2 regions of the Streptomyces sp. NPDC006879 genome follow, and region 1 is predicted to be linked to the other one. Evidence: riboswitches for the same ligand, from Rfam matches in the RefSeq annotation. Region 1 holds a riboswitch; the other holds the start of a gene.
What was found. Region 1 has a riboswitch for glycine ahead of gcvP (aminomethyl-transferring glycine dehydrogenase). Riboswitches for the same ligand answer to the same signal wherever they lie in the genome.
Positions count from the first base shown of each region.

Region 2: it holds a riboswitch for glycine, as region 1 does, so the genes downstream of both, gcvT (glycine cleavage system aminomethyltransferase GcvT) here and gcvP (aminomethyl-transferring glycine dehydrogenase) in region 1, are expected to answer to the same signal.

Region 1 covers NZ_JBIAGC010000053.1:8,555-12,961, reverse strand. The annotation lists gene gcvP (aminomethyl-transferring glycine dehydrogenase) at 1-2,001, opposite strand, end outside; glycine riboswitch at 2,201-2,298, opposite strand; gene ACFYMC_RS26510 (PRC-barrel domain-containing protein) at 2,413-2,799, shown strand; gene ACFYMC_RS26505 (DNA polymerase IV) at 2,811-4,256, opposite strand; gene ACFYMC_RS26500 (MerR family transcriptional regulator) at 4,316-4,407, opposite strand, start outside.
Region 2 covers NZ_JBIAGC010000025.1:10,362-14,768, reverse strand. The annotation lists gene ACFYMC_RS19160 (enhanced serine sensitivity protein SseB C-terminal domain-containing protein) at 1-400, opposite strand, end outside; gene ACFYMC_RS19155 (enhanced serine sensitivity protein SseB) at 511-1,320, opposite strand; gene ACFYMC_RS19150 (AAA family ATPase) at 1,535-2,251, opposite strand; glycine riboswitch at 2,423-2,528, shown strand; gene gcvT (glycine cleavage system aminomethyltransferase GcvT) at 2,682-3,797, shown strand; gene gcvH (glycine cleavage system protein GcvH) at 3,922-4,302, shown strand; gene glyA (serine hydroxymethyltransferase) at 4,317-4,407, shown strand, end outside.

The sequences.
Region 1 (4,407 bases):
CTCGGCGACGTGCTCCTCGAACACCCCGTGGGTGGAGGGGTAAGTGATCATGAGTACGGCGAGCTCGTCGCGGTGCTTGTCGATCTTGGCGCGCAGGTCGGCTGCGTCCACCTCACCGTCGTCGGCGGTCTTGACGACCACGACCTTCATTCCGGCCATCACCGCGCTGGCCGCGTTGGTGCCGTGCGCCGAGGACGGAATCAGGCAGACCGTGCGCTGGGTGTCGCCGTTGGCGCGGTGGTAGGCGCGCACCGCGAGGAGTCCGGCGAGCTCTCCTTGGGAGCCGGCGTTCGGCTGGAGCGAGACGCGGTCGTAGCCGGTGACCTCGCAGAGACGTTCCTCCAGCTCGTGGATGAGCGTCAGGTAGCCCTCCGCTTGCTCCACCGGGGCGAAGGGGTGCAGCTGCCCGAACTCCGGCCAGGTGACCGGCTCCATCTCGGTGGTCGCGTTCAGCTTCATGGTGCAGGAGCCGAGCGGGATCATGCCGCGGTCCAGCGCGTAGTCACGGTCCGAGAGCTTGCGCAGGTAGCGCAGCATCGCGGTCTCCGAACGGTGCTGGTGGAAGACCGGGTGGGTCAGGTACTCGTCCGAGCGCAGCAGTCCGGCGTCCAGCGCCTCGACGACCTCCGCGTCCAGCGCCTCGATGTCCGCTTCGATGGCGAAGGCACTCCACACGGCGGCCAGTTGGGCGCGCCCGGTGGTCTCGTCACAGGCGGCGGAGACATGGTCGGCGTCGACGAGACGGATGTTGACTCCGGCCGCACGGGCAGCAGCAGTGACCTCCGCGGCACGACCAGGCACCTTGGCGGTGACGGTGTCGAAGAAGTTCGTCTCCGTGACCTCCACCCCTCCGGCGCGCAGTCCGGCGGCGAGCAGGGTCGCGTAACGGTGGGTGCGCCGGGCGATCGTGCGCAGACCCTCAGGGCCGTGGTAGACGGCGTACATTCCGGCCATGACGGCCAGCAGCACCTGTGCGGTGCAGATGTTGCTGGTGGCCTTCTCCCGGCGGATGTGCTGCTCGCGGGTCTGTAGGGCCAGACGGTAGGCCTTGTTCCCGTCGGCGTCCACGGAGACGCCCACGAGGCGGCCCGGCAGGGAACGGGCGTGCTTGTCCTGGACGGCCATGTAGCCGGCGTGCGGCCCGCCGAAGCCCATCGGCACACCGAAGCGCTGGGTGGTACCGACGGCGATGTCGGCACCGAGCTCGCCGGGCGAGGTCAGCAGGGTCAGGGCCAGCAGGTCCGCGGCGACGGTGACGATCGCACCCAGCTCGTGGGCCTGGTCGATCACGGCCTTGATGTCGCGCACCGCGCCGGAAGCGCCCGGGTACTGGAGCAACACGCCGTAGACGCCGCGTTCGGCGATCTCGGCCGGGATCCCCTGACTCAGGTCCGCCACGACCACCTCGACGCCCGTGGGCTCGGCCCGGGTCTCGATGACCGCGATGGTCTGCGGCATCGTGTCGGCATCGACGAGGAAGACCCCGCCCTTGACCTTGCCGACCCGGCGCGCCAGCGTCATCGCCTCGGCAGCAGCCGTTCCCTCATCGAGCAGGGACGCACCCGAGGTGGGCAAGCCGGTGAGCTCGGCGACCACGGTCTGGAAGTTCAGCAGCGCCTCCAGGCGGCCCTGCGAGATCTCGGGCTGGTACGGCGTGTAGGCCGTGTACCAGGCCGGGTTCTCCATGACGTTGCGCAGGATCACCGGCGGGGTGAAGGTGCCGTAGTAGCCGAGGCCGATCATGGGGGCCAGTACCTGGTTGCGGTCAGCGAGCGAGCGCAACTCCGCGAGGACCTCGGCCTCGGTGCGGGCGGCAGGAAGCGCGAGCGCCTGCTGGCTCTTGATCACGTCCGGTACCGCGGCGGCGGTGAGTTCGTCGAGCGAGCCGTAGCCGACCTGGGCGAGCATCTTCGCCTGGGCCTCGACATCCGGACCGATGTGGCGCTGCTCGAAGGGAATGCCCTGCTCAAGCTGGGAGAGCGGGATGCGGTTGGCGGTCATGTACGGAGGCCTCCTGGTCTTCGCGACCTGCGAGGGGCACCACGGCGCGGGCGCCCGGACGGCCTCCCCCTCTGTCATCTCAACCTGAGAGCTTCACCGGCGCCACCGGGGGTTGCCCGGGAACTGCCGGCTTTCACCGTCGGTGAGGAAGGGAACCGGTCGCCGCGCGTCCGATGCCCGTCCTGCTTTCCAGAGTGACCTCGTCCGTGCGGTACGTGTGCCTGAGAGATTCCGGGGAGGATTTGCTCCTTCGGCGCCTCCGGGAAGCTGGTCGGAGGACTCTCCCGCACGGGGTCAGCGGCCAGGGCCCAGCCTACCAGCGAGGCTCTAGGGAGAGCTTTCGAGTGGCCGGTGAGAGGATTCTGCCCTTTCGTAGTTCTATCGGATTAGTTGCGACCAAATGGAGGGATCGTGCAGACCGACATCGATCCGCGCAGCCTGATCGGCCGCAAGGCGTTCGACCGCAATGGCGCCAAGCTCGGCACCGTGGACGAGGTGTACCTCGACGACGCCACCGGTGCTCCCGAGTGGGCCGCCGTGCGCACCGGGTTCTTCGGACGGGACGCCTTCGTCCCGCTGGAACCCAGCGAACTGTTCGAGGGCGGCCTACGCGTGCCCTTCGACCGGGCACTCGTCAAGGACGCCCCCGACTTCGGCGTCGGACGACACCTCTCTCCCGAGCAGGAGATCCAGCTCTACCACCACTACGGTCTGGACATCGCGCTCCCCGACGACCTCGCCGGATCCCACGAGGAGTCCGGCCCCTCCTTCGGTGAGCTCGCCGGCCCCGACGTCTAGCACCCCCGACGTCAGTGCGTGCACCGCGACCCCGGGACCGGCGGAGCGCCGAGGTCTGCCACCGCTCCACCGGTCCTCCCAGGGTCCACCAGCGGCAGCGGATCCGAGGGCTCCAGCTCCGGGTCGTCCACCCGGAACGTACGCACCCGCCCCGGCTGCGTGCCCGGCCCCTCGAAACGCACGGTCACCCGCCCCACGCCACTGCCCTGCACCCAGCCAGCCCCGTACACCGCGTGCTGCACGTCCACCCCCGGCGACCAGCGCCGCTCGGCAACCGGCACCGGAGCCGACGGCGGCCCCGCGCCGCGGTCCGTCTCGGGCCCCGGCGCCAGCGGAGGCAAGGCGGCCGACTCCTCGGATCTTTGAACCTCACCGGGGGCCTCCTGGACCCCCTGGGCGAAGAGGTCTCCCTGGGTGTAGTCCGCCAGCCCCGAGACACCCACGCCGAGCAGGCGCACTCCACCCGTGGTGTCAACCGACTCCAAGAGCCGGGCTGCCGCCTCCCGCACTACCGACAACTCGTCCGTGGGGCCACGCAGCGTCTCGGACCGTGTGAGGGTGGAGAAGTCGTACCGGCGCACCTTGAGCACGATCGTCCGCCCGGAGTGCCCCGAGGCACGTAGCCGGCCGACGCAACGGTCGGCCAGCCTCTGCACCTCGTAGCGGATCCGCACCCGGTCGTGAAGGTCCACCTCGAAGGTGTCCTCCACGGACACCGACTTCGTTTCGCGCTCGGAGACCACCGGCCGGTCATCGCGGCCGAGCGCCATCCGGTGCAACGCGAGACCGTGAGCACGCCCGAGCAGTCGAACCAGCTCGTCCTCCCCCGCCTCCGCCAGCTCCCCCACCGTGCTGATGCCGGCGCGACGCAGATGCTCCCCTGTGGCCGGCCCCACCCCGGGCAGGGTCCGTACGGTCATCGGAGCCAGAAGGTCCCGCTCGCTACCGGGCTCCAGCAAGAGCAGCCCGTCGGGCTTCGCCTGCTCCGAAGCGATCTTCGCCAGCATCTTGGAGCCCGCCAACCCCACCGAGCCGGTCAGCCCGGTGACCGCCAGGATCTGTGCCCGAAGCTGCTCACCCGCCCGCCGGGCTGCCGAGACGGTCGGCTCCAGCCCGCCCGCCTCCAGGTCCACGAAGGCCTCGTCCAGGCTGAGCGGCTCCACCAGGGGAGACCAGCGACCCAGCAACTCCATGACCTGCTCGCTGACGGCACGGTAGAGGGAGAAACGCGGCACCAGATAGGCGCCGTTCGGACAGAGCCGGCGGGCCTGCGCCGTGGGCATGGCGGAGTGCACACCGAAACGGCGAGCCTCGTAGGAGGCCGTGGCGACGACCCCGCGGGGCCCGATGCCACCAACGATGACGGGGCGGCCCCGCAGGCTGGGCTTGGCCGCCTGCTCAGCGGAAGCGTAGAAGGCGTCCATGTCCAGATGCAGGATCGTCGGTGCGGATCTCACACCATCGATGCTCTCTCAGACCACTGACAACACGCTTACGACCATGCGCCCGTGGCGCCTCAGACAGCCTTGTTGCGGCGACGCGCCAGTTCGTCCTGGGGGTTGCTACCCACCAGGGTCTCCCCGGTGTCGACCCGCTCACCGTGCAACT
Region 2 (4,407 bases), on a different contig from region 1:
CCGCCGGCATCCGGTCCAGGCCGGTGGCGATGCGGCGCAGATCGGCCCAGGGGACACCCACCCCGCCCCCCGCTGCGTGCGGATTGAGCCACAACCCCCAGCGCTCGGGATACAGGGTTCGGGCGATCTCACGCCCCGTCACCACCTCGCAGGAGCGGTTCCAGCCGCTGGCGGTCAACTCCTTGGGGGAGGTGATGCAGGGTGCGTACCCCTGCCCGCCCATCTCCATGGATCCGTACTGGGCGTCGGGCGCACCGGGCTGCCCGTGCCACAACAGCATCCACACCCGGCCGTCCGCCAAGGCGTGCAGCAGTGCTTCGTAGCTGTCGTAGCGCCCGGGCGTCACCTGGCGCAGCATCTCCTCGACCTGCCCGGCCGCGGCCTTGCCCGACGCGCTCACCCGTCTACCGCCCCTCATCATCCAGCCGACGCAATTGGGTCCAGCTTAAGCGGCGCCATCGACAACGCCCCGCCGCGCGGCGCGCCCGATCGGCCGTGTGCCGCGCACGGTCAGGCCAGGTAGAACGGACGCACTTGTTCCAGGAGCCAGTCCGCAACCGGGTCCTGAGCCACGTCCAGCAGCACCAGATTGACCGGCCACGGTGGCTGGATCCGGCCAAGGGCGCGCCCGAGAGCCTCCATCACGGCATCCGCGTCGCTGGACTCGCGTCCCGAGATCTGGACACCGATGAAGAGGACGGGCGTGTCGCCCTCGATGCTCGCCAGGCACCGGCGGGCGGTACTGACCGACGCACCGGTACGGAACTCCTCGGCCACGGCGGAGAGGAAGTCCGCCGGGTCCTCCTTCCAGTCCGGCTCCCACAGGCGCACCCGACCACCGGTGGCGGGCCCGTCCAGGGAGGTCCGGCCGGCGCGGCACAGCTCGGCGACGGCGGGAGGTGGCAGCGGAACCCCGATCACTCCCTCGGGATTGACCGCGATGCCCAGTTGGGGCGGCAGCCCACGGGCGAACTCCACCGCCGGCGCGACCGCGAACGGCATGTGGGCCCCGGCACAGTGGTCGAACTGGGCTTGAGAGCTGTAGACGGGTACGTAGGCCTCACCGCCGATGTCCATGGTGGGAAGGTCCAGTTTGGCGGCGTCCGGTGAGCCGCCGCTCGGCAGCGGAACCCAGACCTGGCTGCGCCCGAGCACCTCGATCAGACGTCCGCCGGCCGCCGGGTTACCCAGGGCCGCGGACAGGACCTCCTCCAATTCGTTCGCCGGCCAACCGCCCCCGGGCGCACCGGAGGCCTGCGTTGGGTACCCTCCGTGGCCCTCGCCTGCGAAGGTGGCGCCGCCCTGGCTGCCCTGGTCCATGCTCATCGAGGTCCTCTCCCCCACACCGCGCGTGCGCTGCGCACCCTACTAGGGCTGTCCCGTTACCTCCGGCGGGTGCCCGATGACAGCTACGGCGCCCCACCGCAGTGACAGATCACCCGAATACACCCCGGTATGGGGAGGCTCATCCGCCTTGCGGCGCACTACATCTGACGCCCGCGAGCCGCTCCCCCCGGGAATGACGGGACCGCCCTCAAGGGCCGAAGCCGATGCCGGTCAACTGCGTGGCCGAGGCACGGTCAAGGAGCACGGTGGAGGAGCAGCCTCGCGGGACGCGACCCGCTTCGGCGTCACCGAGCAGCCGGGTGACGGTGTGCCGGTGCCGGGCGAAGGCGTAGCGGGAGACCCCGCGCCCCCGCGCGGCCTGCCCGGAGAGCGCCTCGTCGGGGGTGACGTCGAGCAGCAGCAGGTGCAGGGACCGGCCGCGCCGGCGGGCCTCCCGGGCGAGGAGCCTGCGCACCCAGGTCTGGGTGCCGCAGTCGTGGACGACGACGCTCTTGCCGGAACGCAGGACGTGCCACAGGCCCGCGTAGTGGGCGAGACGTACCAGCGGCCGGTAGACGGCATAGGGCAGGAGCCCCGGCATCCGCGTTTCCCAACGCTCGCGGGTCTCCTGGGAGTCGACGGCGTGACCGGCGACGGCGCGGGAGATCAGGGTGCTCTTGCCGCTGCCGGGGAGGCCGGAGACGACCACCACGTCACCCCCCGCGAAGGTCAGCTGGCGCGGGCTGTCGGCGCCCCGACCGCGCAGGTCACGGACGGGTGTGGCGGACCTCAGTAGTTGAGGGGCGGTCGCCGACCGGGCCCGCAACGCCTCCCGGACGGCTCTGCCGGGCTGCGCCGGGACGGCTGCGGCGGCTGCGCCGTTCGGGCTCGTCGTCGCGAATGGTCCGGGTCTCCGCAAGGTGATCGCCTCCCAGTCAGGGCTGGTAGCCCCATGCCCACTGAGTGTAAAGAGACGGTAATCCAAGACAAACGGTTTCCGGTTCCATGCCGTCAAACGGAATCCGAGTTCGGCCCGACTCCCCCGCCCGGGCCGGTGCCGTGCAATGATGTGCGCGCCAACTGCATACCGGCCGCTTGAATCCGCGCGGGAGAGTTCCGGGCCACCGACACCAGGTGCCTCCGGACGCCGAAGGAGCAAGTACCTCCCTTGAATCTCTCAGGCCCCGTACCGCGCGGGCGAGGCACATCTGAAAAGCGAGCCGCTGCCGGCTCCACCCAAGGTGCAAGTCACTGTCGTACTCCTGTGCGCTCGTGACGAACCTCTCAGGTTCCGATGACAGATGGGGAGGATCGTCCTCAGTCACGCTTGCGGACCTGCCTTGGGAGCCACCCTTATGTCGACCACCCCCCGTCTGACCGCCCTCGATGCCCTGCATCGTTCGCTCGGTGCGACGATGACCGACTTCGCGGGCTGGGACATGCCCCTGCGGTACGGAAGCGAACGCGACGAGCACAACGCCGTGCGTACCCGGGCCGGCCTCTTCGACCTGTCGCACATGGGCGAGATCACCGTGACGGGCCCCGAGGCCGTCAAGGTCCTCGACTACGCGCTGGTCGGCAACATCGGCACCATCGGCGTGGGCCGCGCCCGCTACACGATGATCTGCCGGGAGGACGGCGGCATCCTGGACGACCTCATCGTCTACCGCCTCGGCGAGACCGAGTACATGGTCGTCGCGAACGCCTCCAACGCCCAGACCGTCCTCGACGCCGTCACCGAGCGGTCCGCCGGTTTCGACGCCGAGGTGCGCGACGACCGTGACGCCTACGCCCTGATCGCGATCCAGGGCCCGCAGTCCCCGGGCATCTTGAAGTCGGTCACCGATGCCGATCTCGACACTCTGAAGTACTACGCGGGTCTGCCCGGCACCGTTGCCGGCGTCCCCGCGCTGATCGCCCGGACCGGCTACACCGGCGAGGACGGCTTCGAACTGTTCGTCGCCCCCGAGCACGCCGAGGGCCTGTGGCGGGCCCTGACCGAGGCGGGCGAGGGCGCCGGCCTGATCCCCTGCGGCCTGTCCTGCCGTGACACGCTGCGCCTGGAAGCGGGCATGCCGCTGTACGGGCACGAGCTGACCACCTCCCTGACGCCGTTCGACGCGGGCCTTGGCCGGGTCGTGAAGTTCGAGAAGGAGGGCGACTTCGTGGGGCGCGGCGCCCTGGAGTCGGCCGCCGAGAGCGCCGCGGCCAAGGCGCCGCGCAAGCTGGTCGGCCTGATCGCCGAGGGCCGGCGCGTTCCGCGGGCCGGCTTCTCGGTGCTGGCCGGTGGTGAGGTCGTCGGCGAGGTCACTTCCGGAGCGCCGTCCCCGACGCTGGGCAAGCCGATCGCGATGGCCTACGTCGACGCGGAGCACGCCGCACCCGGCACCTCCGGCGTCGGCGTGGACATCCGAGGTACGCATGAGGTGTACGAGGTCGTCGCTCTGCCCTTCTACAAGCGGCAGAAGTGAGCGTGGCCCGTACCGGGCCCGCTCAGCGTACGCACCGCGGCGTGTGATCCGCCTCGCCCCGGCTCGTCTCACCCAGCAAGACCACCGTTCGTTCGCACTTCCCCGCATCCAGGAGAATCAGGTCATGAGCAACCCCCAGCAGCTGCGTTACAGCAAGGAGCACGAGTGGCTGTCGGTCGCCGAGGACGGCGTCGCGACGGTCGGCATCACGGAGTTCGCGGCCAACGCGCTCGGTGACGTCGTCTACGCCCAGCTTCCCGAGGTCGGCGACACCGTGACCGCAGGTGAGACCTGCGGCGAGCTGGAGTCGACCAAGTCCGTCAGCGACCTCTACTCCCCCGTCACCGGTGAGGTCGTCGAGGCCAACCAGGACGTCGTGGACGACCCGGCCCTGGTGAACACCGCCCCCTTCGTGGACGGCTGGCTGTTCAAGGTGCGCATCAGCGCAGAGCCGGCAGACCTGCTCTCCGAAGACGAGTACGCCAAGCTCACCTCCGGCAACTGATCACAGGGACCGCAATGTCTACCGACAAGTCGCTTCTCAACTCTTCCCTCCACGAGCTCGACCCGGACGTCGCCGCCGCCGTCGACGCCGAGCTCGACCGTCAGC